Regions from separate parts of the Cupriavidus sp. 86D6 genome, predicted to be linked through region 2. Evidence: riboswitches for the same ligand, from Rfam matches in the RefSeq annotation. Region 2 holds a riboswitch; the other holds the start of a gene.

Region 1 (16,023 bases), on a different contig from region 2:
ACCTGCAGGTTCGGCGACCCGGTTTCCTTCTTGACGGCATCGACAACGCGGTCGCAGATGTCCTGGGCAAACCCGATCACTTTCTGGTTGGCGTCGTAATACGAGAACGGAATCGACGACGTCCGGTGCCCGATCGCGATCGTGTTGGACGACTTGATCTTGCTGAGCGTCGGGCTGGCGGCCACCGCCGCTGCGTCGGCGGCCAGCGCCGAACCGGCGCCACTGAACGCGGCCAGCAGCACCGCGGCACGGATCGGGAAGGACTGGGTCATGGAAACACTCCTGTTGAATGAAAGCGTCAGCTGTTGCAATGCTAGTCATTGAGCAACAAGTGTTCCATCATGGATAACCATGAAACAAATGGATTTTCCCCGACGTCGGGCATGCGGCGCCCGGCTTTGGGGAAATGTGGCGGTGCCGCCGGGCGGTCAGTGCGCTGCCTGGGTGCGTGGGATGCCCTGCCACATGGCCAGTCCGCTTGCCAGCAGCAGGCCCGCCAGCAGGTACAGCGCGTTGTCCATGCTGCCCGTGTGCGTCTTGATCTGGCCGATCACCCAGGGGCTGACGATGCCGCTGGTGATGCCGATACTGGAGATGAACGCGATACCGGTGGCGGCGGTCTGGGCCGGCAGGTGGCTGGGCGGCAGCGACCAGAAGATCGGCAAGGCGGCGAAGATCAGCACGGCCGCCACCGAGAGCATCGCCAGCGACACGCTCAGGCTCGGCACGTGCAGCGTCAGCGCCGCCAGGGCCAGCGCGCCGCCGGCGGTGCAGCACAGGAAGTGCCCATGGCGCTCGCCCAGCCGGTCGGAGCGGCGCGCGATCAGGATCAGCCCAACCGCGCCGATCGCATTCGGGATCACCGAGTACAGGCTGATCGCCATCACGTCGCGGATGCCGAAGTCCCGGATCATCAGCGGCATCCAGAACGACAGCGTCAGCGATCCGCAGGTCAGCGCGAAGTAGATGAACGCGAACAGATACAGGCGCGGATTGCGCAGCGCCTGACCCAGCGCCTGCAGCGAATGGGCGTGGCCGCCCCCGCCTTGCGTCTCTGCCGCGCGCTGGGCCACCAGGTAGTCCTGCTCGGCAGGCGTCAGCCAGCGCGCCTGGCGCGGGCCATCGACCAGACAGAACGCCGCCACCAGCCCCAGCAGCACGGCCGGTGCGCCTTCGATGGCGAACATCCATTGCCAGCCGTGCATGCCCAGCACGCCGGCCATGTCGCGCATGATCCAGCCGGACACCAGCCCGCCCAGCACCCCGGCCACCGCCACGCCGGCAAAGAAGATCGCCATCACCGCGGCACGGCGGCGCGCCGGAAACCAGTAGGTCAGGTACAGCACGATGCCCGGGAAGAAGCCCGCCTCGAACACGCCCAGCAGGAAGCGCAGCAAATAGAAGTGAGACGGCTGCGACACCAGCATCATGCCGACCGACGCCACGCCCCACAGCACCATGATGCGCGTGAACGTCCGGCGCGCCCCGAAACGCGCCAGCAGCATGTTGCTGGGCACCTCGCAGAGCACGTAGCCCACGTAGAACACGGCGGCGCCCAGGCCGTACATCGCGTCGCTGAAGCCCAGGTCCTGCTTCATCTGCAACTGCGCGAAACCGATGTTGATGCGGTCCAGGAACGACACCACGTAGCAGACGAACAGGAACGGGATGATGCGCAGCCAGACCTTGCGGTACAGCGCGTCTTCCTGCGGCAGCGGCAGGCTCTGTGGCAAGGGGTCGGACGAGATGTCGGGCACGGCGGGGGCGGCGCCCAAGCTGTGGGTGTGCATGGTTGTCTCCGGATTCAGTGGGGTGGCAGGCGCGAGTCGCCCCCGGGGCGTCGGATTGCGCCCCTGCGGAGGTCGATCGCGGGTCGGGTGGTGGCTAGGCGGAACTAGGCCGGCGTGGGCGCTTCGGCTGCCGCACGGGCCAGCTGCATGGCCTCGACCAGTGTGTCGTGGTCGCCGATATGGTTGGCCAGCAGCAGGATCAGCCGCGCGTTGACGGCCTGGCTGGCGGCGTCGTCGAGGCCGCGGTGCATGTCGATCAGCGCCTCGTAGAAGTCGTCGGGGCGCGCAAGGTTGGGGGCGGTATTGAGCGGCATGGGGCCTGTCTCCTTCGGTTGGCTGGGTTCAGGGCTTCAGGCCAGGGCCGCTGCCTGCACCGGGGCGGAGGGCGTCAGGGTCCGGGATACCGGCGCATTGCCGGTGGCACGGGCCAGTGCAGCGGCGATGCCAGCCACATCGACACCGCGCCAGCGCGCGCAAACGTGCTGGTCCGGCCGGATCAGGTAGCAGGTGCCGGCACGCGCGTCGTAGCGGCTGGCGGCCAGGCCTTCGGCATCGCGCAGCACCGTGGCGCCGGGCCACGCCTGTGCCGATGCCGAAATGGCCGGGTCGGTGACAAACACCACGCGCAGCGGAATGCCGCCCTGCTGCAGCGTGCGCAGCGCCTCGGCCTGCGCGGCATCGAGCCCGGCCGGCGGGCCGAACACCAGCACCACGAACGCGTTGCCCAGGTGCTGCAGCAGCCACGGCTTGCCGGCCGCATCGGCAACCGGTGCGTCCACGCATGCCGCCCCCGGCGCCATGGCGCCGCCGAATGCATCGGCATCGGCCGTGTTGAGCGTCGAATCGTGCAGCACCGCCGGCACCGACAGACGACCGCTGTTGACCAGCTGCCGCGCGAACGCGTGATCGCGCGCGAGCGTCAGCACGGCATCGCGGAACACCCGGCTGACCGCGCTCTTCGGCGTGATGAAATCGGTGGCGCGCGTGGAATTGCGAATGTTCTCGTCGGCCGCGTATTCGCGTTCGCTGGCGTAGGTGTCCAGCAGGCTGTCGGGCGCCTTGCCCTGCAGCACATAGGCCAGTTTCCAGGCCAGGTTCTCGGCGTCCTGCACGCCGCTGTTGGCGCCACGCGCGCCGAACGGGGACACCCCGTGCGCGGCATCGCCGGCAAACAGCACGCGGCCATGGCGGAAGCTGTCCATGCGCACGCAGGCAAACGTGTAGACGCTGACCCATTCGAGTTCGAACTTCGCGTCGGGGCCCAGCAGCGCCTGCACGCGGGGGATCACGCGCTCGGGCGCCTTCTCGGCCACGGGGTCGGCATCCCAGCCCAGCTGGAAGTCGATGCGCCAGACGTTGTCGGGCTGGCGGTGCAGCAGCACCGACTGGTTCGGATGGAACGGCGGATCGAACCAGAACCAGCGTTCGGCCGGAAACGGCGCCTCCATCTTCACATCGGCAATCAGGAAGCGGTCGCGGAACGTGTGGCCATGGCTTTCCTGCCCCAGCATCTTGCGCAGCGGGCTGCGCGAGCCGTCGGCCGCCACCACGTAGCGGCCGCACAGCGTGTAGCAGCCGTCGGGGGTCTCGATGGTCAGCGCCACGTGGTCCGGGTGCTGCGCCACGGCCACGGCGCGGCTCTTCCAGCGGATGTCGATATTGGGCATCGCCCGCGCGCAATCGAGCAGGTAGCCCTCGACGTAATACTGCTGCAGGTTGATGAATGCCGGACGACGATGGCCGGCCTCGGGCAGCAGGTCGAACGCGTAGATCTGGCGGTCCTGCAGGAACACCTTGCCCACATGCCAGCGCACGCCCTTGTCGACCATGCGGTCGCCGCAGCCCAGGCGGTCGAAGATGTCCAGCGTGCGCTTGGCAAAGCAGATCGCCCGCGAGCCGGTGGACAGCGTGCAGTCGTCATCGACCAGCACCACCGGCACGTCGTGGCGCGCCAGGTCGATCGCGGTGGCCAGCCCCACCGGCCCCGCGCCCACCACGATCACGGGATGCGGGCCCTCGGCCCGGTGGCCCGGCTGCTGCTCGGCACAGGGCATGTAGGCATACGTCTGCTTCTGGTAGTCGATGTCGACTTCGGTACTGCTCATGGTGTCTCCGTCCACTTGTATGTGGTTGCGTTCTTTTGCTCCGCTGTCCCGCGACGTGGAAGAGCGGTTGGGGGAGAGGGGCTGGCGGTTCCGCCTGCTACCCGTGGCCAAGGGAACTGCCCTGCCCTCTCCCCCGCCCCTCTCCCGCCGTGCGGGAGAGGGGAGAAAACCATCGCACCGGCTTGCACCGGCTTATGCCGGCTTACGCCTGCAACGCCGCCCACATCTCCTGATCGCGCTGCGCCGTCCAGATGCGCGGATGCGTGATGCCGGACGCCTCGTCGAACGCGCGCGACACGTCGAACGGCAGGCAGTGCTCGTAGATGAATACGTGGCCGAACTTCGGGTCCATCAACTTGCGCGTATGCGCCATGGCGGCCTTCAGGTCGAGCTTGTCGGCCACGGCTTCGCGGCCGGCCTGCAGCAGTGTGGAGACGAAATCCTTGGTGTAGGCCAGACCCTTGGCCACGTCGGCCGGGGTGGTCAGCGCGGGGCCGCGGCCCGGCACCAGCTTTTCGGGCTGCAGCGCGGCCAGCGCGTCCAGCGTGGCCGGCCATTGTTCGAGCTGGGCGTCGCCGCAGTAGCAGGCGGCGTCGTACTCCACCAGGTCGCCCGAGAACAGCACCTTCTGCTGCGGCAGCCACACCACGGTGTCGCCCTTGGTGTGGCCGGCGCCCAGGTGGGCGATGCGCACTTCGAGCTTGCCCATGAACAGCGTGATCTCGCGCTCGAAGACCAGCGTCGGCCAGGTCAGGCCCGGCACGGTTTCCACGCCGGCGAACAGGCGCGGAAAGCGTTCGATCTCGGATTTCATGTCGGCCTCGCCGCGCTCCACGATCATCTCGTAGGTGCCCCGGCTGGCCATGACCTGCTGCGCGCCCTCGGCAAAGTAGGCCGACGCGCCCAGCACGCGCACCGCGTGGTAGTGCGACAGCACCACGTACTTGATCGGCTTGTCGGTGATCTCGCGGATGCGGGCAATCAGGTCCTGCGCCATGGCCGGCGTGGCGGTGGTGTCCACGATCATCACGCCGTCGTCGCCAATGATCACGCCCGAATTGGGATCGCCCTCGGCCGTATAGGCCCAGGCGTTTTCCGAAAGCTGGGTGAAGGTGATCTGCTTGGCTTCCAGGTCGGCCTGGGATGCGAATGCTTTTGCCATGTCTGCCTCGTTGTCTTGTGTAGGGGGATGGGTCGGGCGATCACGCGGGGGATCGGCGTGAATGAATCTTAGGAAGACGGCTATTTTTAGTCAATGGCAAATACGATTGCTATTTGCTAAATTACCCGCCAAGCCTTGTCGCAGCGTAGGGGACGCGGGAAAACCCCGATGCCGAGGCGCCGCGACAAGCGCCTGACAGGCCGCCCGCTGGCGATGCATCGCGTACCATTGGGCTCTTTCCGACAGACAGGCAGCACGCAGGCATGGCAAGACCCCCGGGCGAATCCGCCGGCAAGACACAACGCGGCATCCAGAGCGTGGAGGTGGGCGGCCGCCTGCTGCAGGCGCTGGCCGATGCGCGCCGGCCGCTGGCCCTGGCCGAACTGGCCGCCGCCGCGCAACTGGCGCCGGCGCAGGCGCATACCTATCTGGTCAGCCTGACGCGCCTGGGGCTCATCAAGCGCGATCATCTCGACGGCAGCTACGAACCGGGGCCGCTGGCCTTGCGCCTGGGCATGCTGCATCTGGACCACACGCCGGCGTACCGGGCGGCCGTGCCGCCCGTGCAGGCGCTGGCCTCGGCCATCGGCTGGAACGTGGCCGTCAGCCTGCCCACGCCGCAGGGGCCGACCATCGTCCATTACGCGTCCGCCGGGTCGCCGCTGCACGTCAACCTGCACGTGGGTACGGTCATGGCCCTGGCCACCACGGCCACCGGCCGCACGTACTGCGCGTTCCAGCCGCCAGCGCACTGGCAGCCGATCTGGCGCCAGCAAGAGGCTGGTGCGTCTTCCGCGGATGCCCTGCCCGCCTTCATGGATCAACTGGCCGCCGTGCGCCAGCGCGGCATGGAACGCAGCATCGATACGCCCAGCCCGGCAGTCAGCAGCCTGGCGATGCCGCTGGTCGATGCCGACGGCACGCTGCGCCTGGTACTGACCGCCATCGGCTCCACGGGCGCCATCGACGTCGACTGGCAAGGCCCGGTGGCACGCATGCTGCGCGGGGCCATCGACGACATCGCGCGGGCAATGGAGGCGACATGACCGAACTGGAAGAGAGCAAACCCCAGCGCGGCATCCAGTCGCTCGACAATACCGGCCAGTTGCTCAATGCGCTGGCCGACGCCGGCCGTCCGCTATCGCTGGGCGAACTGGCGCGCGCCGCCGGCATGGCGCCGGCCAAGGCGTTCCCGCATCTGGTCAGCCTGCAGAAGATCGGCCTGCTGACGCGCAATGCCGACGGCGACTTCGAGGCCGGCATGCTGGCGCTGGAAATGGGCCTGGTGGCGCTGCAGCGCCTGTCGCCCACGCGCGAGGCCGAGCCCGAGGTGGTGGCGCTGGCGCATGCCACGGGCCTGTCGGTGGCGATGGCGGTGTTCGGCCCTCTGGGGCCCACGGTGATCCGGCTGGAAGAAGCGTTGCGTCCGCAGCACGTCAGCCTGCGCGTGGGCACGGTGCTGTCGATGGTCAACACGGCCATCGGCCGCACGTTTGCCGCCCATCTGCCCGATGACGTATTGACCCAGGCGCTGGCGCAGGATGCGATCCGCATGGCGGGTGTGCCCGTGGATGCGGCGATCCGGCAGGCCGCCATCCCGCGCTGGCGCCAGATCCGCGACGACGGCATCGACAACGCCGTCAGCCGCCCCGTGCCCGGCATCGACACCCTGGCCGCCCCGGTGTTCGACCACACCGGCGCGCTGGCGCTGGTCATCGCCGTGATGGGCAGCAGCGGCAGCTTCGACAGCGCGCTGGACAGCGAGGTGGCCCAGCTGGTCAGGCAGGCGGCGCGGCGGTTGTCGTGGCGGTTCGGGGCGATGGGCGCCAGCGGGGGCTGACGCGGCGTACCCCCCAGCCGCTGGCCGTGCCTCGCCCCATCGTCATTCGTCCAGTTTCCGTGCGCCGATGCTGGCCAGATAGTCGTCCACGGCGCTGCCCACGGTGGGATGGAAACAGGCGTTGGAGAATGTCTCCGTCAGCTCGAAGCGCCGCAGCTTGTCTCGGACAGGGTCCTTCATTTCCGCGAAATGCAGGGCCACGCCGTCCTGGGCCAGGTTCTGGCTCAGTTCGCGCAGCATGTCGGCCGACGTGACGTCCACGCTGGTGACCGGCTCGGCCGCCACCACCACCCAGCGCACCGGCTTCGGCGCCGCCTCCACGGCCTCCGTCAGGCGCTGCTGGAACAGTTCGGCATTGGCAAAGAACAGCGGCGCGTCCCACCGGAACAGCACCAGCCCGTCGATCAGCGCCGCATGGGGATAGCGTTTCAGGTCGTGGTAGCCGCGCAGGCCCGGCACCCGGCCCAGTACCGCGAAATGCGGCCGCCAGCCGTCCCACAGGAATTCGATCACGGCCAGGACCACGGCCAGGCAGATGCCGGGAATCGTGCCGAATACGGCCACGGCGGCAAAGCACAGCATCGACAGCCAGAACTCCCACTGCTGGATGCGATAGATGCGCTGCAGATCCTTGAACTCGAACAGCCCGCTGGCCGCCGCGATCACCACGGCGGCCAGCGCGCTGTTGGGCAGGTAGCGCAGCAGATTGGGCGCCACCAGCAGCAGGGCCGCCACGGCAATGGCGCCGACCACGCCAGTCAGCTGCGTGCGGGCGCCGGCTGCCTCGGCCACCGGCGTGCGCGACGCGCTGCTGCTGATCGGAAACCCCTGGAACAGCCCGGTCGCCAGGTTGGCCACGCCCAGGCCCACCATCTCCTGATTCGGGTCCACCCGCGTATGGGTGCGCGCGGCATAGGTGCGCGACAGCACGCTAGTATCGGCAAAGGCGATCAGCGCCACGGCACAGCCGCCCAGTGCGATGCGGACGATATCCACGCCGCTGAACCACGGTAGCGCGAAGGTCGGCAACCCCTGCGGGATTTCGCCCAGCACCTTCACGCCGTGGTGATCGAGCCGGAACACACTGACCGCCAGCGTGGCCAGCACCACGGCGATCAGGATGCCCGGCACGCGCTCGAATCGCTTCAGGAACAGGATCAGCACCAGGCTGGCCGCGCCCACGGCAAAGCTGTACCAGTTGGCCTTGCCATCGGCGATGGCCTGCGCCAGCCACCACAGCTCGCGCAGCGGCCCGGCATCGTCGACCTTGATGGCGAACAGCTTTGGCAACTGGCTGACCAGCACCGTCAGGGCGATGCCATTCATATAGCCGTAGCGGATCGGCTTGGACAGCAGTTCGGTAATGAACCCCAGCCGCAGCAGGCCCAGCACGATGCAGAACAGGCCGGCCACGATGGCCATCAGGCTGGCGGTGGCCACGGCGCGCATCGGGTCGCCGCCGGACATGCCAACCACCACCGCCAGGATCGGCGCGGCCAGCGCGGAATCGGGCCCCAGCACCAGGATGCGGCTCGGCCCGAACAGCGCGTAGGCCAGCAGCGGGATGATCGTCGCGTAGAGCCCGTACACGCCCGGCACGCCCGACGCCTCGGCATAGGCGATACCCACCGGCACCAGCATCGTCGTCAGCACGAGCCCCGCCGCCAGGTCACGCGGCAGCCAGGCTGCCTCGTAGGTGCGCAGCATGGCCAGGCCGGGCAGCCAGCGCAGCCAGTGGGGGGCCGGCGGGTGGGCGGGCGTTGGAGTAGGCGCGGTGGATGCCATGGGACCCTTTTTTGTGGTGGTGACACGCCGGAGATCGGTGTGATTCAGCATAGGTCCCGCATGCGCCAAAGCAAGCGCACGAATGTGGCGCATGACACACCCCCTCAACTCGCGGACGGCCCTGCCCCTTGGGCGGGCCGGGCGATCACGCCGTCAATCGCGGCGATCCGGTATCCGGGACGAAGGAAGACGCCAGGTGAGTCGGCGGTGCCGGTGGCTCAGCACAGGTGCAGCGCCACGCCGGCGCGCTCGCACAGGCCCGGCAACGTTGGCAGCGCGTCGGTGGCTTCGGCGTCCGTGAACAGGTGGTCGATCTGGTCCAGGCCAGCCACGCGGCACGGCGCGTGGCGCAGGCACTTGCTGCTGTCGGCCAGCAGCACGCGCAGATGGCTGTGCGACAGCAACACCTGGCTAAATTCGGCCTCCTCCGGCTGGAATTCGTAGAACGTGCCGTCCGCGTCAATGCCGGCGGCGCTGCAGATCGCCACATGCGCACGAAAACGTCGTACAAAATCCAGGGTGGCACTGCCCATTACATCGAAATCGCCGGCACGCAGCCGTCCGCCCGTGACCCAGGTTTCGATGCGGGGCTTGTCGGCCAAGGCATGCACGGCACCCAGGTTGTTGGTGATCACGCGCAGCGGCAGGTCGTCCGGCAGGGCGCGGGCAAAGTCGGCCACCGTGGTGCCATAGCCCAGGAACACCGTGGCATCGGCCTCGACGATGCCAATGGCCGCCTCGGCAATGCGCCGCTTGCGCTCCACATGCGCGGTACTGCGTTGCAGGTAGCTGATGTTGTGCTGGCTGGCCGGCAAGCTCAGCCCGCCGTGCATGCGTCGCGCCAGCCCCTGCACGCTCAGTTCGTTGATGTCGCGCCGGATGGTCTGGCTGCTGACGCCAAAGCGGCTGGCCAGTTGTTCGGTACTGAGGTAGCCGGCATCATTCAGCCAGCCGAAGATTTCACGTTGCCGCAGGGTCAGGCTCATCGACGCTCATTCGCTCACGTTGCATGGTCGAACGAAAATGTAAGCGCGCGATATGACACTTCCGTGACAGTCTTGCCCTCCCGGCCTTTGAAGGGCGAGGCTGGGCGGCCACCGACCGCCCGACGCCACTCAGAAGTAGAAGTTTGCCGACAGTTCCGCCGAGCGCGGACGGCCCAGCAGCCACTGCTGGCCGCCGTTCGAGAACGATTCGGCGTAGTCGCGGTTGAACACGTTGTAGACGCGCAGCGTCAGCGCCGCCTGCCTGGTCACGCGCCACGACAGTGCGGTATCGACCGTCGTATAGCTCGGCACGCGCACCTTGTTCGCGGTGTCCGCGTAACGGCCGCCCACGTAGCGCAGGCCCGTGGCGAACGTCCACTGCGGCATGAAGTTCCAGCTCAGCCAGGCGTTGGCCGCCTGCTGCGGCACGCTGGTCGGCACATTGCCGGCACGCGACACCGCCACGCCTCCCACTGACTCGGTGAAGTCGTCGTAGCGTGCCCGCAGCACCGTGCCGTTGATGTCCAGGCGCAGGCCGCGCAGCACTTCCACGCTGGCCGATGCCTCCAGCCCGCGCGACGACTGCTCGCCCACCTGCTGGGTGATCGTCGGGTTGACCGGGTCGCGCGACAGCAGGTTGTTCTTGCGGATCTCGTAGGCCGCAACCGTCCATTCGCCGCGATGGCCCCAGAACGCCTGCTTCACCCCCACTTCCACCTGCTTGCCGGTAGCCAGCTCGAAATTGCGCTGTGCGTCGCTGGTCGTCACCAGCGAGCCAAGCGGATCGGTGGCCGTGGCGTACTGCGCGTAGACCGACAGCGCCGGCGTGAACTGGTACACCGTGCCCACGCGCCACGTGGTATTGGCGAAGGTTTTCTCCCAGCCCGTGTTGGCGACCAGATCGGTGCGATACAGCCGGGCGTGGTCGAAGCGCACGCCGCCGATCACCGACCACTGCGGCGTAAAGGAAATACGATGCTCGCCGAACAGCGCGTACTGCGTGGTGTGGGTCCGCAGGCGCGGCGAGGTGACGATGCCCGGCGGGCTGAAGAACATCCCCGGATCGAAGTCGTACGCATTGACCGTCGACGATCCGCCATACGGCGAATTGTTCGAATGCGTGAAGTTGATCTTGTTGATGTCGAAGCCGACCGTCGTGGCGTTCTCCAGCCCGAACAGCCGGCTCTTGACTGTCAGGTCCGCGCGATTGCCCACCTGCTCCTGGTCGTGCAGGATTTCCAGATAGTCGGTGCGGCGCACCTGCGAGGTTGCCGGCAGGAACGCGTAGGTCTCGCTATCGCGCCAATGCCGATGGCTGGTCAGGTAATAGAACTGGTTACGCACGGTGACGCGGTCGTTGGGCGTCCATTCGGCGTTCAGGCGCGTCCAGCGGTCGCGGTAGCTGATCTGGGCATCGCCGACGTTGTAGTTCTTCTTGCGCAGCGACGTGTCCAGGCTGCCGTTCACCAGCGGCACGCCGAAGTACTGCTGCGGATGCTGGGTGCCGTCGTCATAGGACAGCGTCAGGTTGAAGTCCGGATTGACGTCCAGCCGCACCGACGCCGACACCATCAGGTTGTTCGAATCCCCGCGATCGACCCAGCCGGCCGAGCGGTTGTACGCGGTGGCGAAGCGGTACGACAGGTTGTCGTTGACCTTGCCGCCGCTGTCGAACGCCACGCGCGCGGTCTTCCCGGTGCCGCCCGCGATCTGGAGTTCGTTCTCGATGGGCGCGCGGATCGGCTTCTTCTGCACCACGTTGACCACGCCACCGATGGCACCTTCGCCATACATGACCGATGCAGGCCCGCGCAGCACTTCGATGCGATCCACCGACCAGGTATCGAACGGAAACGTGACCGTGCCCGAGGCCACGTACATGCGCGTGCCGTCGAGCAGTTGCATGACCGAGCCCTGGCCGGCAAAGCCACGGGCCGCCAGCGACGTGCCGCCGTTGCCGGGCGCCGGGTTGCCCGTGATGCCGGTGGCGCGCGTCACCGCTTCCCGCACGGACTGGTCGCCACGTGCCCGGATCGTTTCGCCGCCGAGCACTTCGACGCTGGCCGGTGTTTCCAGCGGGGTCAGGCCCAGGCGGCTGCCCGTGTATTCGGGCGCGGACAGGGCCAGCCCGGGCGGGTCAAGCTGAGCCGCCCCGCTGACCGTGACGGCCGGCAGCGTGCCCGCCTTACGGTCGGAAGCGGCCTCCTGGGCCCATGCACCGGGGAAATTGAGGCTGGCGACGGTGCCAAGCGAGGCAGCCAGCAGATGTGGCCGGCGCGCACGCGCGGAGCCAGGGCGAAACGGAGCCGAGCGCAAGCGGCCGGCGGAATGCGCGGACAGATTGTGTGTCATCGTGAAGCCAGGCGACCCCGCCCGGGCAATGGATTTCGATGATGACAACAGGCCGGTATCCGGGCTTGCAGGGCGGCGCGTCTCGCGCCGGGATGCCATCGCCTTCCCGCGCCATGTGCTGGCGCAGTGACCGCCGACCCGGATGGATCGGCCTGACGGTTCCCAACCTGCTTACCGTTGCGGGGGCAGCACAGGCATGGCCGCTCTCGTCGAAATCTGGACGATCGGCGACGCACCTGTTTCCCGTTTAACCGGCGAATGGCTCGCCGGCACCTGCAGTCACGGTCGGCACACGAGGACCGTGTGCCGCGGTGCGCATTCTACCTGCAACAGTCTTGATACAAACGCGACAAAACGACACGCGCCAGGTGCGCCGGCCGCGGGGGCCGGCCCACGCCTCAGAACACGCGCGTCAGGAATTCCCGCGTCCGCGCCTGAACGGGCGCCCCGAACAGCTGCGCCGGCGGGCCCTCCTCGACCACCTTGCCGCCGTCCATGAAGACCACATGGCTGGCCACCTCGCGCGCGAAACCCATTTCGTGCGTGACCACCAGCATCGTCATGTGCTCGTCGGCCAGCTGGCGCATGGTGCGCAGCACTTCGCCGGTCAGTTCGGGGTCGAGCGCCGACGTGGGCTCGTCGAACAGCATGATGTCCGGCTCCATGGCCAGCGCGCGGGCAATCGCCACGCGCTGCTTCTGGCCGCCCGACAGACGCGACGGATAGCTGTCGCGCTTGTCGAACAGGCCGACCTTGCGCAGCAGATCCTCGGCCAGCGGCACGATGCGGTCGCGCGGCATGCCCTTGACCGTCATCGGGGCCTCGATCAGGTTCTGCAGCACGGTCAGGTGCGGGAACAGGTTGAACGACTGGAACACCATGCCCATCCTGGCGCAAATACGACGCAGATCGGCACCCTTGGCGTAGCGCACACCGCTGGCGTCGGTGGCCGCCAGCACTTCGCCCTCGATTTCCAGCGTGCCGCGGTCGATCAGTTCCAGATGGTTCATGCACCGCAGCAGCGTGCTCTTGCCCGAGCCCGACGGGCCGATGACGGCGGTCACGTCGCCCTTGCGCAGCGACAGCGACACGCCCTTCAGCACCTCCAGCGCGCCGAAGGACTTGTGAATGTCGCGGGCCGACACCATCAATGGGCGCTCGCGCACGCCGGCGTTCTCATTGATCGTATCTTGCATAGCGTTTTTCGAGGCGTTGGAAGAGCCACGTCAGAACCAGCGTCATCACCAGGTAAAACAGTGCGGCCACCAGGAACGGGGTTGTCGTGAAATCGCGCTGCACGATGCTGCGCGCCGTGCGCAGGACGTCATTGAGCGCCAGCACGTAGATCAGCGAGGTGTCCTTGACCAGCGTGATGGTCTCGTTGCTCACCGGGGGCAGCACGCGGCCGATCATCTGGGGCAGCACGATCCGGCGCATGGTCTGGAAGTAGCTCAGGCCCAGCGTCTTGCTGGCCTCGTACTGGCCGCGCTCCACCGACTGGATGCCGGCCCGGAAGATCTCGGCGAAGTACGCCGCGTAGTTCAGCGCGAACGCGACCACCGCAGCGGGGAAATCGGGCAGCCGGATGCCGACATACGGCACGAACGGCAGCGCGAAATAGATGAAAAGCATCTGCAGCATCAGCGGCGTGCCGCGCATCAGCCAGATATAGCCATTCACCAGGCCGCTGACCGGCGCCCACGCCGAAATCCGCAGCAGGGCCAGCGCCAGGCCCAGCGGCACCGACAGCCCGAGCGTGATGGCGAACAGGGTCAAGGTGACCTTGGCCCCTTCCATCATCGGAGGCAGGAGAGAAAGAACGTAGTCCATGCTGAAACATTACGATGCAGGTGCAACAGGGCCGGTGCAATTTGCTTGCTTTCCCGAACCCTGCGCCCCCTGCAAGGTGGCTGTCCTTACTTCGTGATGTCCGCGCCGAACCACTGGGTGGCGATGCGTGCGGCCGTGCCGTCCTGCTTCATCGCGGCCAGCGTCTTGTTCAGCTTGTCCAGCAGTTCGCCGTCGTCCTTGCGCACGCCCACGCCGTAGTCTTCGGTGCCGAAGTTCTCGGCCAGGATGCGGTATTCGCCGGCGCGCTTGCTGGCCAGGTAGCGGCCCACCACTTCGTCGACCACCACGGCGTCGAGGCGGCCTGCCGACAGGTCCATCAGCGCCGTCACATTGTCGCCAAACGACTTCAGTTCCTTCAGGCTGGCGGCCACGGCTGCCTCTTTCTTGATCGCGTCCACGGCGCTGCTGCCGTCCTGCGCGCCAACGATGCGGCCGGCCAGGTCGGCCTTGGTCTGGATCGGCGACTTTTCGGTCACGATGACGATCTGGTGGTTCGTCATGTACGGCGCGGTGAAGCTGATGTTCTTCTTGCGGTCCTCGGTGATCGTCAGGCCGTTCCACAGCACGTCAACGCGCTTGCCGTTCAGTTCGGCTTCCTTGGCGCTCCAGTCGATCGGCTTGAAATCCACCGTCATGCCAAGGCGCTGCGCCGCTTCCTTCGCCATGTCGATGTCGAAGCCGACCAGCTGGTTGTTGGCATCGCGGAAACCCATCGGCGGGAAGTTGTCGTCCAGGCCGACGACGATGCTGGTGCCCGCGCTGGCAGGCTTTGCCGCCGGCGTCGGGTCGCTCTTGCCGCAGGCGGCCAGCAACGAAAGACCGGAGATCAGGAGAACGGCTGCTATTTTTTTCATGATGTCGAGGAGAGATTAAGGGTGCGGCAACGCGTGCCGCCGCACCGATGGCAGGATCGCCGCCACCGGCACCATTCGCGCCCGTTGGCGCCGCTGGCGCTCACAGCCAGGCAAGGCCCGGGCGCCGCGCACAATTGCCCCGCCGCGCCGGGTTGTGGGCCGGCATGGTGTGAACATCGGGAAGTGGGCGCGGAATCCAGGCGATTCGGCAAGGCGATCCGCAGAGGTCGCTGAACGCGTGAGCTATCGGCCATCTGGCGTCCTGGCCCACCGGGTTGACCGATGGGCAGCGCCGGGTGGCCAGCCAACAGGCCGACATTCTACAGGGACGCACGGCGCGGCAGGCCGTGATCGGCGCCGCGCCTGATGTCATCCGTATTGTGATTGATACCTGAAAGGCACTTTTTGCGGGGATCGTTCAGGCCGGCAGGATCGGCGGCCAGTTGTGCGTCTCGGCCTGGCAGTGCTTGCACCAGGCGTACAGGGCGTCGTACATCACCATGCCCTGCCGCAGCATGTCATGGTCGTCGGCAAAGGTCTGCGACAGGCCCAGCGATATGGCATAGAGGCCGCCGGACTCGCGGGTGAGGTCCAGCCGCGACGTGTCGGCACCCCGGACGATGGCGGCAAGCTGGGCGAGCGAAGGGTCGGCCAGGCCGTACTTCTTGAGGAAGGCGTCGAAACTGCACAGGTCGCCTTCGTGCGACAGCTCGACGCCGGGTATGTCGTAGGGAATCGCCCCGCTGCGCTGCGCTTCGGCCAGTACGTCGCCGGCGGGTACATATAGAAACTCCGGCGAAGGATCGATAAACCGGGCCACCAGCCAGGGACAGGCAATCCGGTCGATCTTGGGGCGTTCTCGCGTGATCCATTTCATGATTGGCTCCTGAACATCCGCCGACGCCGGCTGACATCAGCCGCGCAGCAGCGGATAGACGATCAGCCCGATGACGGCCGCACCGAGCACGATCACCGGCTCTGGCAGTTTCTTGAAACGCCAGAGCAACAGCACGGTCACCACGGCCAGCGCCACGGTCGGGACATCGACCAGCGAGCGCCGGGCCAGCACGATCACGGCGCCCGTGATGGCGCCGACGGCCGCGGCCGTCACGCCGTCCACGAAGGCAATGATGGCCGGCCGCTTGCCGTACTTCTTGAAGTAAGGCGCCGGGATGACGGTAAACAGATAGCAGGGCAGGAACGTGGCCAGCGCGGCCACCACCGCGCCGGGCAGGCCGGCCACCAGATAGCCGATAAAGCCCACGGTAATCACCACGGGGCCGGGCGTGATCATGGCC
Region 2 (16,023 bases):
AGCAATTTCTTCATATTGTTCTCCGATCAATGTGATGGCTATCAGATGCGAAGCCTCGCATTTCGTTCCATGCGGGCTCCTGCATGAAAGCTCTAACGGCCGGTCGGCCGGATCGGGGTTAAGGCGGGCAAAAAAAATGCGGCGCGGCCAGAAGACTGCAGCCGCAGATGCTACTTCATCAGCTTTTCGGTGATGAAGCGCCATTCGGCCGGCGTGACCGGCGTGATCGACAGCCGGTTGCCCTTGCGCAGCACCACCATGTCGGCCAGCGCGTCATGCTCGCGCAATGCGGGCAGCGGGATCAGCGCGCTCTTCTTGACGAAGCGTACGTCCACCAGCGACCAGCGCGGCTCTTCCTGCCGGGATGCCTTGTCGTAGTAGTGGCTCTTGGGGTCGAACTGCGTGGGATCGGGATAGGGCTGCGAGCAGACCTCGGCAAGGCCGGCGATGCCCGGTTCGGGACACGACGAGTGATAGAACAGCACGCCGTCGCCGATGCGCATCTGGTCGCGCATGAAGTTGCGCGCCTGGTAGTTGCGCACGCCGGTCCATGGCAGCGTGCCTTCACGGGCCAGATCGTCGATGCTGGCTTCATCCGGTTCGGACTTCATCAGCCAGTACTGGCGGGCGCGCGCGTCGGGCATGGATCCGTGACAGGTCAGGCGTTGAAATGAAAAAGGCGGTGGTTCGTTGAAACCACCGCCTCTTCACCACTTGAAGGGGGTCCCCGCCTCGGCCGCTGGGTCGGCATCCTGAACCCAAGTGAGGTTCAGAGTGGCTGCGGAAGTCGTATTTCGGGTACATCGCCCACTCAGGGAGTCCGGACCGAAGCCAGGACTATGAATGCGGTAACGCGCTCGCCCACACGACATGATCCCGCACCATGCAATGCATATCGGTTCAAGGAGTTTATGACCCTCACGAACCAGGCAGGGAAACTGTCAAACGTCTGACTTGGGTTCCTGTGCGTGCAACACGCTTGGGATGTCAGACGTTTGCCGTTTCAAACTAGGATGGGATGGAAACGGCGGCCAGGCCCGATAACCCGACCATCCAACTGCGTCGGTCAGTCTCGCCGCGCAGTGGCTCCACTATACACCGCGACGTCAGTGATACCAAGCCGGATACGTCGGGACGTTACATTTTCCACAACAACCGGCATATCCATGCACATCATGCGGCCGGGCGCGGCACCGGCTTCACATGGACGACATATCTGGCCGACGCTGCGCAATTCAAGTGTTGCCGTCAGGGTTTTTTTTCGGCGGCTCAGCGCGTGCCCACGTGCGCGTACTGGCGCAGCGCCTCGTCGGCGCGGTCGTTCAGCTCGCGAATGCGCGCGCGCACCGCGTCCACCGGGATCGTGCCGTCCTCTTCCTGCTTGCGACGCATGGCCAGCAGGTCCGACGCAATGCTGATGGCCGCCATCACGGCCACGCGCTCCACGCCCTTGGCCGACACGCTGCCCTTGAGCTTGTTCATCTTGTCGTCGACCAGCGCCGCGGCTTCCAGCAGCGCGGCCTCGTTCTCCGGCGAGATCGCGAAACGGTAGGGCTGGCCTGCGATGTTCAGTTCCACTTGCTTGTTGCTCATGCGTGTTCTCCGGGGGCTTGCTGCGAACCTTCCGATGCGGCGCGGGACTGGCCGTCGCCGAGCAGGTCGAGCTGGCGCGCGTCGCTGGCGGTGGGCAGCTTGTCGAGGATGGACTGGATGCGCAGTTGCGCCTCCTCGATCTTGATGTTGAGCAGCTCGCGGTCGGCCGCCATGGCTTCGCGGTCCGCGCGCAACGTGCTCGCCTCGGCCTGCAGGCGGTCGATCTCCGCGCGCAGCCGCTGGTTTTCCGCCGCCAGGGTGTCCGCATGATGCAGCACGCGCCCGATCTTGGCGGCCAGTTGTTCGAGTTCGTTGAGCATAGTGCCTGTCGTGTCCGGTAGGAGTAAGGGTCAGGTTTGGGGATTCTAGCCGATGCACACGCGGGGGCTACCGTCAATGCGACCGGTGAGACTTTGCTGCCGCACGGAAGTTGCACCGATCTGCGGCGAACGGCGCGATTTCGCGTGTCAATCACGGATATCGGCAACTTGATCCCTCGCATTGACGCCAACTTTGAAACTCCCTACACTCGCGCACGTTCCAGGTGCTCGCGGCCGCCTTACGCAGGGGCTGCAGTTCAACGGGAAACAGGGAGCCGGGTACCGCCCGCCAGCCCGGCGCGACGTCGATCGGCCAGGCTGGACGCGAGCGGGGCAGGCCAACCTGTGCTGCCCCCGCAACGGTAAGCGACCGCGAACACGCCAAGCGTCGTTCGCAGGGCGGGCCAAGGCCACTGATACGGACTCGCCGGAGGTTGCGGGGAGCCCATCGGGAAGGCGGCCTGCCTGATGTCGTCAGCCCGGATACCGGCCTGAAGAACGCGGGCGTCCGCACCCCATGCGGCACGCCCATTCGCCATCAGGTCCGCGGGGGAACGGGCCCGGCCGTTCTCATCCATCCTGCTCATGCGTTCCACGCTATCCAGGTCGACCGTCGCGGTGAAGCCGCCGGTTGGCCCGTCCGTGCCCGCCATCATGGCGGCCGTTGCCGTTCTTTGCGCGCCCCATATCCCGGCATTTGCCCAGGAGGCGCCCGCCGGGGCGGCTCCCGTCGCGCCTGCCGCACCCGCCGAAGCCACATCCGCCGCGCCTGCCGCACCCGCCGCACAGCCGGCGGCGGCCCAGCCCCCGTCGCTGGCACCCGTGGTGGTCACCGCCTCGCGCACCGCGCAGCGTGTGACCGAGGCGCTGCCGCACACCACGGTGGTGACCCAGGAGGACATCGTCGATTCGCAGGCGCCCGACCTGCGCTCGCTGCTGCGCGGCCAGGCCGGTGTCGAATTCGCCGCCAATGGCGGCATGGGCGCCAATACGTCGCTGTTCATGCGCGGTGCCAATTCGAACCAGGTGCTGATCCTGATCGATGGCGTGCGCGTGGCCGGCGTCAGCGGCGGTACGGCCCAGCTGGCAAACATCCTGCCCGACCAGATCGACCATATCGAGGTGGTACGCGGCAACGTGTCTGCGCTGTATGGCTCTGATGCCATCGGCGGCGTGGTGCAGATCTTCACCAAGAATGGCGCCGGCCAGGCACCGGCGGCCAATGCGCAGGTGGAGTACGGCAGCAACAACACGCGCCAGGGCACCGTCGGCTACGGCGGCCAGATTGGCGATACGTCGTTCAACCTGACCGGCTCGATCTTCAAGACCGACGGTTTTTCGTCGATCAACTATAACCAGTGGGCCGCCGCCAATGCCGCAGCAGTCCGGCGCGGCAACGGGCCGAACCCCGGCGACAACCCGTACGAGAACAAGAGCGTGTCGGGCCAGATCCGCCACAAGTTCACGTCCGACTGGGATGCCGGCTTCGCCGCGTACTACTCGAAGAGCGACCTGTCGTACGACAGCACCAGCGGCAAGCCGACCGACGATTTCCGCATGAACAGCGAGCTCTACACGCTGTCGGCATTCGTCAACGGCAAGGTGACCTCGGCGTGGACCACGCATTTCAAGCTGTCGCAGAGCGAAGACCGCAGCGAAGGCACGAAGAACGGCCTGTTCGACAGCCTGTTCAGCACGCGCAACCGCCAGTTCAACTGGCAGAACGAATACGCGCTGACGCCCGACCACAAGCTGCTGTTCGGCACCGACTGGCTGCAGCAGACGCTGGCGTCCAGTGCGTACAACGCGCCGTCGCGCAACGTGTTCTCGGTGTACGGCGGCTATGAAGGCCGGATCGGCCGGCACCAGCTGCAGCTGAACGGCCGCAACGACCACTATTCCGACTTCGGCAACCAGGGCAGCTTCTTTGCCGGCTATGGCTTCAACGTGACCGATCAGGTCAAGCTGATCGCCAATGTCAGCAATGCGTTCCGCGCGCCGACCTTCAACGAGCTGTATTACCCGGGCTTCGGCCAGCCGAACCTGCAGCCCGAACGCGCCAAGTCCGCCGAGGCGGGCGTGCAGGTCGACACGGCCAGCGCCGGCCTGCTGCGCGTGACCGCGTTCGAGACGCGCTATGACGACCTGATCGTGTCGACTGCCGTGGGCAGTGGCGTGTTCCTGGCACAGAATGTCAACAAGGCCAAGGTGCAGGGCATCGAGGCCTCGTGGCGCGCCACGATCTGGGGTACCGACCTGGGCGCCGCCGTGACCTTCCAGAATCCCGTGGACCAGAGCAGCAACACCCAGCTGCTGCGCCGGGCGCGGCGCCATGCGTCGTTCGACGTGGGCCGCAACTTCGGCAACTGGCGCTTTGGCGGCGAATGGCTGCTGTCGTCGGAGCGGCTCGACAACAGCGCGCGCGTCCTGGGCGGATACGGTATCGTCAACCTCAATGCCCGCTACAACATCGACAAGCAATGGTTCGTGGCTGCCCGTGTGGAAAACCTGTTCGACAAGAACTACCAGCTTGCCTGGCCCTACAACACGCAGGGCCGCGCCGGGTTCATCACGCTCGGCTGGCGCCAGAAGTAGGGCCTGACGTCACGTCATGACCGAACTGCGCCGCGCGCTGACCGTCTGGACCGTCCTGGCCTTCGCCGGGGTGGCGGTGTTCGCGCTGTCGCTGGCGGCCGGCAGCGTCGCGCTGGACATCGCGCAGGTCTGGCAGGCGCTGACCGGCGCCGATACCGGCACGGCCGGCGCCATCGTGCGCGAACTGCGGCTGCCGCGCGCGGCGGCGGCGTTTGCCTGCGGCGGCCTGCTGGCGCTGTCCGGCGCGCTGATGCAGGTGCTGCTGCGCAATCCGCTGGCCGAGCCCTATGTGCTGGGCGTGTCCGGCGGCGCCTCCACGGGCGCGCTGCTGGCGATGCTGCTGTCGCTGCCGCTGTGGGTCGTCCAGTCCGGCGCGGCGGGCGGCGCGCTCTGCTCGATGCTGCTGGTGGCCACGCTGGCGCGGCGCGACCTGTTGCATCCGCAAGTCCAGGGCGGCCACCACGAGGCCGGCGCGCGGCTGCTGCTGACCGGCGTGATCCTGGCGGCCGGCTGGGGCGCACTGATCACGCTGATCCTGGCCATCGCGCCGGAATCGCGGCTGCGCGGCATGCTGTTCTGGCTGACCGGCGACCTGGGCGGCACGGCCAGCTACGGCTGGGCGCTGGCCACGCTGGTCGTGGCCCTGGGGCTGGCGATGCCAATGGCGCGTGCGCTGAACGTGATGCTGCTTGGCGAGACCGTGGCGCAGTCGCTGGGCGTGCGCGTGGGCCGCGTCAGGCTGGCCACCTTCCTGATTGCCTCGTTCGCCATCGCTGCGGCCATCACCACGGCCGGGTCCATCGGCTTTGTCGGTCTGGTGGTGCCGCACATGGTGCGCCTGGCGTGGGGCAACGACCAGCGCCAGCTGCTGCCCGCGTCGGTGCTGCTGGGCGGCACGCTGCTGATGGCGGCCGATCTGATCGCCCGCACGGTGATCGCGCCAGCGCAGTTGCCGGTGGGTGTCATCACCGCGCTGCTGGGCGTGCCCACCTTCCTTTACCTGCTGCTGCGGAGGCCGCGATGAACGCATGGTCCGAGCCGCTGGCGCCGTGTCCCGTCTTGTCGCTGCGCGACGTGCGCCTGCGCGCGGGCCAGCGGGTGCTGGTCGATGGCCTGTCGCTGTCCATCCAGGCGGGCCAGCTCTGGTGCGTCGTGGGTCCGAACGGCGTGGGCAAATCCACGCTGATGGGCGTGCTGGCCGGCTTGCGCGCGCCCGAAGGCGGGGCCGTGGAAATCGACGGCGTGGCCGCCGCGCAGGTGGCGCCGGCCACGCTGGCCCGCCAGCGCGCCTATCTGCCGCAGGCCATACATGACACGTTCTCGATGGTGGTGGAGGATGCGGTGCGCATCGGCCGCCATCCGCACATGAGCGGCTGGGGCTGGGGCAAGCGCGACGACGACCGCGTGGTGCGCGATGTGATGGCCCAGTGCGATCTCGACGCCCTGGCCGCGCGCGATGTGCTGACCCTGTCCGGCGGCGAGCGCCAGCGCGTGTCGCTGGCCGCGGTGCTGGCCCAGCAGGCGCCGCTGCTGATGCTGGACGAACCGGTCTCGCACCTGGACCTGCGCCATCAGATCCTGGTGCTCGACCTGCTGCGCCGCCTGACCCATGCCGGCCGCCACGCCGCCGTGGTGATCCTGCATGACCTGACGCTCGCGCGCCGGCACGCCACCCATGCGCTGCTGATGGCCGAAGACGGCGTCGCGCTGCACGGCCCGGCGCACGAGGTCCTGACGCCCGCGCGGTGCTCGCACGCACTGCGCACCCCCATTATCAGTATCAGCGACGGCATCCATACCGCGCTGATCCCCGACGGAAAGACACCATGAGCGATACCGAACACCCGAGCCCGAGCGACGACGGCCGCGATGAGCGCCACAAGAACCGCATGGTCCGCAAGAAGGAGGTGGTCGATGCCAGGATTGCCGCCGCCCAGACCGAGCGCGGTGTGATCGTCATCACCACCGGCAACGGCAAGGGCAAGTCCAGCTCGGGCTTCGGCATGGTGGTGCGCGCGATGGGGCATGGCATGCGCACGGGCGTGGTCCAGTTCATCAAGGGTGCCATCCCGAGCGGCGAGGAAATGTTCCTGCGGCGGTTTCCGGACCAATGCGAGTTCCATGTGATGGGCGAGGGCTACACCTGGGAAACCCAGGACCGCGCCCGCGACGTGGCCAAGGCCGAGGCCGCGTGGGAGGTGGCCCGCCGCATGCTGCGCGACCCGTCGATCGGCCTGGTGCTGTTCGATGAGCTGAACATTGCGCTGAAGTTGCACTATCTTGATGTCGAGACCGTGATCGCCGATCTGCGCGCGCGTCCTGCGATGCAGCATGTGGTGATCACGGGCCGGGGCGCACCGCCCGCACTGGTGGAAGCGGCCGACACGGTGACCGACATGACGCCCGTCAAACACGCGTTCCAGCAGGGCATCAAGGCCCAACGTGGCGTAGAAATGTAGGAGAACGCCGGCCAGCCCCGCTTCCGCTTCGCCGGGCTGGCGTTCCCCGAGGATCGAAAGAAGACTGATGACCCATATTTCCGACTTTGCGCTGACCCTGCCGCCGATCGCGCCGCTGGACGAATCGCTGCGCGGCGCGCTGCAGGCGGCCATCGACGACAAGACCAAGCCGCCCGGGTCGCTGGGCCGGCTGGAATCGCTGGCGCTGCAGATCGGCATGATCCGTGGCGAAACCGTGCCCGACCTGAACCGGCCCGCGATCATCGTGTTCGCGGGCGACCATGGCGTGGCCGATGCCGGCGTCAGCGCCTTCCCGGCCGAAGTCACCGCGCAGATGGTGCTGAATTTCCTGAACGGCGGGGCCGCCATCAACGTCTTCACGCGCCAGCATGGCATGGTGCTTGAAGTGGTCGATGTGGGCGTGCGTGCGCCGCTGCCGGCGTCGCCGGGGCTGGTCAACAGCCGCGTGGCCAATGGCACGCGCAATTTCGTCGAGCAGCCGGCCATGACCCCGGCCGAGGCCGGTGCGGCGATCAACACCGGCATCGCGCGGGTGCTGCGCCACGCCCAGCAGGGCACCAATGTGATCGGCTTTGGCGAGATGGGCATTGCCAATACGTCGGCGGCGGCCTGCCTGATGAGCCGGCTGACTGGCCTGCCGCTGGAAGCCTGCACCGGGCGCGGCACGGGGCTGGACGACGCCGGCGTGGCGCGCAAGCGCGAGATTCTGGCGCAGGCGCTGGCGCGGCATCCGCACGCCACCGCCCCGCTGGACGTGCTGGCCACGTTCGGCGGCTTCGAGATCGCGGCGATGACCGGCGCCTACCTGGCCGCGGCCGCCAGCCGCATGGTGATCCTGGTGGACGGCTTTATCGCCTCGGCGGCGCTGCTGGTGGCCGCGCGCATCGACCCGAACGTGCTGCAGTACTGCGTGTTCTCGCACTGTTCCCACGAGCAGGGCCACCGCGCGCTGCTGGCCGAGTTCAAGGCCGAGCCGCTGCTGGCACTGGACCTGCGTCTGGGCGAAGGCACCGGCGCCGCGCTGGCCTGGCCGCTGGTGGCGTCGGCCGTTGCCTTCCTGCGCGAGATGGCCACGTTCAGCGGCGCCGGCATCAGCAACGCTTCGGCCTAGACCGCACAGACGCCATGGCCGACGAACTCCGCTTCTTCCTGACCGCCGTGGGCTACTTCACGCGCGTGCCCATGCCGCAGCGGCTGGCGGTGTGGGTGGGGTTCGCGCCGCACTACCTGAACGCCGCCGCACGCTATTTTCCGGCGGTGGGCCTGCTGGTGGGCGTGGCGGGGGCATTGGTGACGGGCCTGGCATGGCAGCTCTGGTCGCCGTCGGTGGCCATCGTGCTGGGCATGGCTGCCACGCTGCTGCTGACGGGCGCGTTCCACGAGGACGGACTGGCCGACTGCGTGGATGCCTTCGGCGGCGGCTACCGGCCCGAGGACGTGCTGCGGATCATGCATGACTCCCGCGTGGGCGCGTTCGGTGCCATCGCCATCGTGGTGGCGCTGCTGCTGAAATGGCAGCTGCTCGTGTCCGTCGGCGAAACCCACGGCGGCGCGATGCTGCTGGCGGTGCTGGTGGCAGGCCACGGCGCCAGCCGCGCCATGGCCATCACGTTCCTGGCCACGCACGACTATGTGCGCCACGAAGGCAAGGCCAAGCCGGTGGCCCAGCGGCTGGAAACCCGCAGCCCGCTCTTCGCGCTGGCCTGTGGCGTGCTGCCGCTGCTCTGGGTCTCGCCGTGGTTCGCCATCGTGACCGTGCTGGTGCTGGCCGGCCTGCGCGCCGCGCTCGGGGCCTATTTCGTGCGGCGCATCGGCGGCTATACCGGCGATTGCCTGGGCATGTCCCAGCAGCTTGCCGAGCTGTCGATCTACCTGGTCGCCGCGGCATGGAAGTTCTACTAATTCGCCACGCCCAGCCCGAGGTGGCGGCGGGCATCTGCTACGGCAGTCTCGACCTGACGCTGACGATGCCCGTCACGCCCGCCCCGATGCGGATCGTGGCCGGTCTGGCATCGCCGCATCGCATCGTGACCAGCCCCGCGCTGCGCGCGCGCGACACGGCCGCACAACTGGTGGCCTGCCTGCCGGAACTGCGCGTTGCCGATGTGGAGCCGCGCCTGCGCGAGATGGATTTCGGCACGTGGGAAGGGCAGTCCTGGGCCGAGATCCCGCGCGATGCGCTGGATCTGTGGGCCGCCGATTTGATGGGCGCCCGCCCGCACGGCGGCGAAAGCCCGGCACAGGTGTCGGCGCGCGTGGCCGAGTGGGCCGATACGCTCGATGTCGAATCGGACACGCGGTTGTGGGTGGTGACCCACGCCGGGCCGATGCGCATGCTGGCCGCCCATTGGCTGGGGATGGCACTGGCGCAGACGCTGAACTGGCCGCTCGGGTTCGGCGCCACCTGCAAGTTCAGCCTGGGCGATGGCGCGCCGAGGCTGGACTGGTGGAATCGCGTGGCCGGCTAGTTGCCGCGCCGCGAGCGCGCGATTTCGAGATCCTTGCAGATTTCGGCCGCGCCCTGCACCACGCGCGGGCCTGCGCGGTTGACCAGATCGCCGTCGATAATGAACAGGTTGTTGCGCGCCACGGCGGTGACCTGCTTCCATTTCTCCCACATCGAAAAATCCGCCAGCGGCTTGTCCGGGCGCGTGGCCCCCATGCCGGCCGTCAGCATGACCTCCGGGTTACCGGCCACCACGGCCTCCACCGACACCGTGGGCACCAGCGGCGACTCCCGGGCGAACAGGTTGCGGCCGCCACACAGCGTCAGCAGGTCGCTGACCAGATGCTGGCCATTCAGCGTCATCAGCGGCTGCTGCCATACCTGATAGAACACCGTCACCGGCGGGCGATCGGCATAGGTCTTGCGCAGCGTCGTGACCTGCTGGCGGAAGTCGGTGGCGGCCCGGTTGGCCACGGCATCCGTCCCCATCAGCGTGCCAAGCTTTTCAAGATTTTCCGGTATCGATTCCAGGCGGCGCGGCTCGCTGAAGAACAGCGGCATGCCCAGCGCGCGCAGGCGGTCGGTTTGCTTCTGGGCGTTGCCATGGCGCCAGACTACGATCAGGTCGGGCTTGAGCGCGGCGATGCGTTCCAGGTCCAGCGCCTTGTTGTCGCCCACGCGCGGGATGTCGCGCGCCTGCGGCGGGTAATCGCTGTAGCTGACCGTGCCGACGATGCGATCGCCACCGCCGGCCGCGTAGATCAGCTCGGTCACGTGCGGGGCCAGCGAGACGATGCGCCGTGCGGGCTGGGCCAGCGTGACGGTCTGGCCGGCGTCGTCGGTGACGGTGACGGCGGCGTGGGCACAGGCGCTGGCGAGCAGCGCCGTGGCGAGCAGGAACGAGGAGGCCTTCATCGTGGTCCGGTGAGGATGGGGTGGTCTGTGGCGCCGGCTTGCCAGTCGGATCGTGCCGCGCCCAGCGCGGCATCGAGGCGCTGCCAGGCATCCTCGGCATCGGGCGGCAGGCCCAGCCGCAGGCTGACCGGGCAGCCGCCAGCGGCGTCGAACAGGCGCGTCCAGACACCTTGCCGGGCGAGCGCCTCGTGCAGGGCAGGTGCGCGGGCATCGGGCACCCAGCTGAACAGCGGCTGCGATACCGGCGTCAGCCCGTGGTCACGCAGCAGCATCGCCAGACGCTGGCCCTGTCGATGCAGCGCCGTGCGGGTGGCGGCCTGCCACGCGGTATCGGTCAGCGCCAGCCGGGCCACGGCGCGGGCCGGCCCGGAGACGGTCCAGTGTCCAAGCCGGCGCGACAGGGCATCGAGCAGGCCGGATTCGGCCAGCACGAAGCCGCAGCGCATGCCCGCCAGCCCGTAGAATTTGCCGATCGAGCGCAGCACGACCAGCCCGGGCTGGCCGGTGTGCGCGGCCAGCGATGGCGCGGTGGTGCTGTCGAGGAACGCCTCGTCGACGATCAGCGTGTCCAGCTGCGCATGCCAGCGCAGCAGCCGGTCGGCGCAGATCAGCCGTGCGGTCGGATTGTTCGGATTGACGACGACCAGATGATCGAGCCCGGCTGGCAGGTCGTCGCGGGCGAAGTCCTGCTCGTCGAGCGGCACCACCGTGTGGCCGGCCAGCGCGAACGCGGGCGCATATTCGCTGTAGCCAAGCGCGGCGATGCCCACGCGCCCCGGCCGCAGCAAGGTGGGCAGCGTGCGGATGGCCGCCTGCGATCCCGCTACCGGCAGCGCGTGCGGCGCGCCATAGGCCTGCGCGGCGATCTCCGACAGGCCGTCGTCGTCCTGCGGCAGCCGCTGCCAGGCGTCGGCAGGCAGCGCGGGCACCGGATAGCCGGCCGGATTGATGCCGGTGGACAGATCGAGCCAGTCTTCCACCGCACGGCCGTAGCGGCGCACGGCGGCCAGCAGGTTGCCGCCATGGCGGATCGGGGCCGGGGCGCTGCTCACGCCGCGCACGCCGCTCACTTCAGTCACGCCGTTCCCCATTTCGCAACCAGGCCTGCCACCAGCGGCACGCTCAGCATCGCCACGCCGAGCCACAGCCACAGCGTGCGCTGCACGAGCCGCAGGCAGGCGTGTACGTGCGCGGCGCGCGGGGCGTCGCCCACGCCCAGCGGCGGGCGTTCTTCCCACTCGCCGTGGTAGCGCGCGCCACCGCCCAGCGCCACGCCGACCGCGCCGGCACCGGCCGCCATCACGGGGCCGGCGTTCGGGCTCGACCAGGCCGGTGCCTGCGTGCGCCAGCAGCGCATTGCCTGCGCGGTGGCGCCCAGCAGCGCGTACGACAGCGCGGTCAGCCGCGCCGGCACAAGGTTCAACCCATCGTCGATGCGGGCAGCAGCCCAGCCGAACATTTCCCAGCGCGGCGTGCGATAGCCCCACATGGCGTCGAGCGTATTGGCCAGCCGGAAGACGATCACGGCTGGCGCGCCGCCGACGAGGAACCAGAACAGCGCGCCGAAGACGGCATCGTTGCCGTTTTCCAGCGCCGATTCGCAGGCGGCCCGCGCCAGCGCTTCGGCATCGGCATCGGCCGTGTCGCGCGACACGATGCGTGCCGTCAGCGTGCGCGCGGCGGGCAGGTCGTTGCGGGTCAGGGCGTCGGCAATCGGGGCGATGTGCTCGGTCAGGCTGCAGGCGCCCAGCGCGAAGTAGAGCGCGACGGCGTGCAGCGCCCAGGCCAGCATCGGATGCACATCGGCCGCCCACGAGACCAGCCATGCGGCCAGCGCGGCCGGCCCGAGCACCACCAGCGCCCACGCCAGCAGTCCGGCCAGCCGCTGACGCGCGGCGCTGCGTTCGGGACGATTGAGACGGTTGGCGACGGCCGACGCGAGACGGCCAAATCCAACCAGCGGATGCCAGCGGCGCGGCTCGCCAAGCCAGCGGTCCAGCAGCACGCCGGCAAGGGCGGCCGCCACGCAGGCAGGCCAGGACAGCATGATCATCGTGTGTGGGTGCCGCGAGCCTGGGACGGAGCGGGGTCCTTGATCGATACCGGGATGCCGGCGACCAGCAGCCGCACGCGATCGGCGGCGGCGGCCAGCTTCTGGTTCAGCCGGCCCAGTTCGTCGACGTAGAAACGCGTGATGGCGCCCATCGGCACCACGCCGAAGCCGATTTCATTCGACACCAGGATCACATGGCCGGGCAGCATCGGCAGCGCGGTCATCAGCGCGTCGATTTCCTCGGTAAAGGCGGGCGGCGGCGTGATGACGCCGTGTTCGGGATACTCGCGGTTCTCGCCGAAGACAAGGTTGTTGAGCCACAGCGTCACGCAATCGACGAGGATGCAGCCGTCGTGGCGCGCATGCGCGTAGAGCGCGTCGGCCAGATGCACCGGCTCTTCCACCAGCGTCCAGTCGGCCGGCCGGCGCGCGCGATGCAGCGCGATGCGGACTTCCATTTCCTGATCGGCCGCTTCGGCGTCGTGCCGGGCCGTGGCGATATAGGTGACCGGGCCGCGCGTCAGGGCCGCATGATCCGCGGCGAGCTGCTCGGCGAAATGGCTCTTGCCCGAGCGCGCGCCGCCCAGCACCAGCGTCAGTTCGCGCGGCGCGGCGGTGCCGGCCTGCGGCTGCGGTTCCGCCTCGGTCACCGGATTGGCGTCCGTGACCGCACCTGCCGAAGCCGGTTCGGAAATGGCCGAGAGATTGAGCGCCTGGGGCGGGGCTTGGGTCTTCATCCGGCGTATTGTAGCCGTCGCATCCCCCGGCCGCATGCATGAATCTGCAGAGTTTTCCGGCCAAAGGCGCTGTGCGGATGGCGGGCCGCTGCTGCCATAATCGCGCGATGCGAAACGATCCGTCTGCCAATCCCTTTCCGTTTGCGTCGCGTGCCTTGCGCGGCACCCTGATGGTTCAGGGCACCACGTCCGACGCGGGCAAAAGTACCGTCGTGGCCGGCCTGTGCCGCATCCTGGCGCGCGCCGGGGTGGCCGTGGCCCCGTTCAAGCCACAGAACATGGCGCTGAACAGCGCGGTCACCGTCGATGGTGGCGAGATCGGGCGCGCCCAGGCGTTGCAGGCGCACGCGGCCGGCCTGCAGCCCCATACCGACATGAATCCGGTGCTGCTCAAGCCCAGCAGCGACATTGGCGCGCAGGTCATCATCCACGGTCGCGCGCGCATGGATCTCGACGCCAAGGCCTATCACGCCTACAAGCCCCAGGCGATGGCCGCCGTGCTGGCAAGCCACGCGCGGCTGAGCCAGGCGTACGGCGTGGTGCTGGTGGAAGGCGCGGGCAGCCCCGCCGAAGTGAATCTGCGCGACCGCGACATCGCCAACATGGGCTTTGCCGAGCGCGTCGACTGCCCGGTGGTGCTGGTGGCCGACATCGACCGCGGCGGCGTGTTCGCCCATTTGGTGGGCACGCTCGATTGCCTGTCCGAATCCGAGCGGGCGCGCATCAAGGGCTTCATCATCAACCGCTTTCGCGGCGATATCGCGCTGCTGCAGCCGGGCCTGGACTGGCTTGTGGCCCGCACCGGCAAACCCGTGTTCGGTGTGCTGCCATACCTGCACGGCCTGCATCTCGATGCAGAGGACGCCATCGCCAGCGCGCAGGTGGCCAGCCGTGATGGCGATGTGTTGCGCGTGATCGTGCCGGTGCTGCCGCGCATCTCGAACCATACCGATTTCGACGCGCTGCGGGCGCACCCGAACGTCGACCTGCAGTTCATCGGACCCGGCATGCCGATTCCGCCGGCGGACCTGGTGATCCTGCCGGGCAGCAAGAGCGTGCGCGCCGACCTTGCCTTCCTGCGCGCCAACGGCTGGCAGCCGGCGCTGCTGCGGCACCTGCGCTACGGGGGCAAGCTGATGGGCATCTGCGGCGGCATGCAGATGCTGGGTCGGCTGATCCACGACCCCGACGGCCGCGAAGGCCCGGCCGGCACCAGCGATGGGCTGGGCCTGCTCGACTTCGACACCACACTGGCGCCCGAGAAGCAGTTGCGGCGCGTCGCCGGCCGGCTCGATGCGGCAACTGGCGGGGCAGCGGTGGAGGGGTACGAGATCCATCTGGGCGTCACCCACGGCCCGGCACTGGCGCGCCCTGCGCTGTGGCTGGACTCGGCGGACGGTTCGGATGGTGCGGATGGTTCGGATGATGCGGGCGGCAATCGCAGGCCCGACGGCGCCGTATCGGATGACAACCAGGTGATGGCCACCTATGTCCACGGCCTGTTCGACCATCCGGACGCCTGCGGCGCGCTGCTGCGCTGGGCCGGTCTGGCGCGGGCCCAGGGCATTGCGCTCGATGCACTGCGCGAGGCGTCGATCGACCGGCTGGCCGACAGCATGGCCGCGCACCTCGACCTGCGCGCGATGTTCGGGCCGCTTGTGGCTACGGCCCCGGCGCCAGCCGGCTGACCAGCGCGTCCACGTCGTCCCAGCTGACGCGGCGGATGGCCACCATGAGATCGGTGCCCGGGAACGGGTCGTTGAAGGCCTCCGATTCCACGCCGCCCAGGCGCCGGTAGAACGCGCGCGCCTGCGTGTTGCCGTCGAGCACATAAAGAAACAACGGCTTGCCGGGCCACTGGCTGGCCACCCTCGCGGCACAGTGGGCCATCAGCGTTCTGCCATAGCCTCGCCCGTGAAACGCTTTCATCACATGGAGGTTGTCCAGGTAAATCCCATAGCCGGGTTCGGCCAGCGGCATCAGGCAAGAAAATCCGGCTGGCTGCCCGTTCACACGCAGGATGGTGGCTTCCAGCGGGGCTTCAGCGCCTTCGAGCATCCGGGCACGCCAGGTGGCCAGCCGTTCGGCTGGCGCATAGGTTTCCAGATAATCGGCGGGAATCAGCCCGCCATAGGCATCGCGCCAGCTTTCGGCGTGCATGGCGGCTAACAGATCGGCGTCGGCCGGGGTGGCGGGAACCAGTTCGATCAGGGGCATGGCGGGGCAGGGCGGGGCGGACCGGATGGGGCGCAAGGGGATGGCGCGCCCACGATCTTAACGGCACGCTGCTAGAATCGCGAATTCTTCGCATTTGCATTTGGGCGGTGGCGCACAGATACTTTGCGAAAGCTTACAAAATGTGCGTCAAGCGCTGCATTTAAAAAGAAAGACTCCCATGGTCTCCGGTCGTCTGCGTACCGTTTTCGTCAAGCTGCACCGCTATATCGGGCTGGTCTTCGGCCTGCTGTTCGTCATGATGGGCCTGACCGGCACGCTGATTTCATGGCGGGACGACATCGACAAGTGGCTCAATCCAGACTTGCTGCAAGGGGTGTCGGCCACGCGCATCCCGGTGGGCGCCGCCACCGTGGAAGCGGTCACGGCCAGCCTGATGGCCGATCCGAAGTATGGCAAGCCCAACCTGCTGATGCTGCCGGTCGACGAACACGACGTGTTCATCGCCTACTACCCGATCAAGGGGCCGGAGGCGATGCCGGGCCGCTCGCGGCAGGTCATGATCGACCCCATCACGCTGGCCGTGAAGGGCGAGCGCCTGTTCGGCGTGCCGGGGCTGTCGCGCCAGCAGATCATGCCGACGCTGTTTCACCTGCATCGCTACCTGCTGTCCGGCGATACGGGCAAGACCATCGTCGGCGTGACCGGG

Evidence for each region. A riboswitch is a leader RNA that binds a small molecule or an ion and turns the genes downstream of it on or off. The one in region 2 is predicted to bind cobalamin.
Region 1: linked by a shared signal. The riboswitch ahead of AC3G88_RS05120 (TonB-dependent receptor) and the one ahead of AC3G88_RS01415 (TonB-dependent receptor plug domain-containing protein) in region 2 are both predicted to bind cobalamin.

Annotation. Positions count from the first base shown of each region.
Region 1 covers NZ_JBYPSB010000002.1:2,217-18,239, reverse strand. Annotated here, with positions in the region: gene AC3G88_RS05165 (glutamate/aspartate ABC transporter substrate-binding protein) at 1-272, opposite strand, end outside; gene AC3G88_RS05160 (MFS transporter) at 429-1,790, opposite strand; gene AC3G88_RS05155 (DUF2783 domain-containing protein) at 1,895-2,104, opposite strand; gene AC3G88_RS05150 (FAD-dependent oxidoreductase) at 2,141-3,895, opposite strand; gene AC3G88_RS05145 (MBL fold metallo-hydrolase) at 4,098-5,057, opposite strand; gene AC3G88_RS05140 (IclR family transcriptional regulator) at 5,321-6,103, shown strand; gene AC3G88_RS05135 (IclR family transcriptional regulator) at 6,100-6,897, shown strand; gene AC3G88_RS05130 (SulP family inorganic anion transporter) at 6,940-8,682, opposite strand; gene AC3G88_RS05125 (DeoR/GlpR family DNA-binding transcription regulator) at 8,901-9,668, opposite strand; gene AC3G88_RS05120 (TonB-dependent receptor) at 9,798-12,020, opposite strand; cobalamin riboswitch at 12,054-12,312, opposite strand; gene AC3G88_RS05115 (amino acid ABC transporter ATP-binding protein) at 12,419-13,168, opposite strand; gene AC3G88_RS05110 (amino acid ABC transporter permease) at 13,197-13,850, opposite strand; gene AC3G88_RS05105 (amino acid ABC transporter substrate-binding protein) at 13,937-14,725, opposite strand; gene AC3G88_RS05100 (chromate resistance protein ChrB domain-containing protein) at 15,144-15,602, opposite strand; gene AC3G88_RS05095 (chromate transporter) at 15,639-16,023, opposite strand, start outside.
Region 2 covers NZ_JBYPSB010000001.1:302,183-318,205, forward strand. Annotated here, with positions in the region: gene AC3G88_RS01390 (SIMPL domain-containing protein) at 1-14, opposite strand, end outside; gene AC3G88_RS01395 (EVE domain-containing protein) at 171-644, opposite strand; RNA gene ssrS (6S RNA) at 721-939, opposite strand; gene AC3G88_RS01405 (cell division protein ZapA) at 1,270-1,593, opposite strand; gene AC3G88_RS01410 (hypothetical protein) at 1,590-1,913, opposite strand; cobalamin riboswitch at 2,119-2,422, shown strand; gene AC3G88_RS01415 (TonB-dependent receptor plug domain-containing protein) at 2,499-4,508, shown strand; gene AC3G88_RS01420 (FecCD family ABC transporter permease) at 4,525-5,532, shown strand; gene AC3G88_RS01425 (ABC transporter ATP-binding protein) at 5,529-6,338, shown strand; gene cobO (cob(I)yrinic acid a,c-diamide adenosyltransferase) at 6,335-6,967, shown strand; gene cobT (nicotinate-nucleotide--dimethylbenzimidazole phosphoribosyltransferase) at 7,035-8,099, shown strand; gene AC3G88_RS01440 (adenosylcobinamide-GDP ribazoletransferase) at 8,114-8,890, shown strand; gene AC3G88_RS01445 (histidine phosphatase family protein) at 8,875-9,456, shown strand; gene AC3G88_RS01450 (cobalamin-binding protein) at 9,453-10,349, opposite strand; gene cobD (threonine-phosphate decarboxylase CobD) at 10,346-11,428, opposite strand; gene cbiB (adenosylcobinamide-phosphate synthase CbiB) at 11,425-12,402, opposite strand; gene cobU (bifunctional adenosylcobinamide kinase/adenosylcobinamide-phosphate guanylyltransferase) at 12,399-13,139, opposite strand; gene AC3G88_RS01470 (cobyric acid synthase) at 13,247-14,827, shown strand; gene AC3G88_RS01475 (GNAT family N-acetyltransferase) at 14,802-15,356, opposite strand; gene AC3G88_RS01480 (PepSY-associated TM helix domain-containing protein) at 15,535-16,023, shown strand, end outside.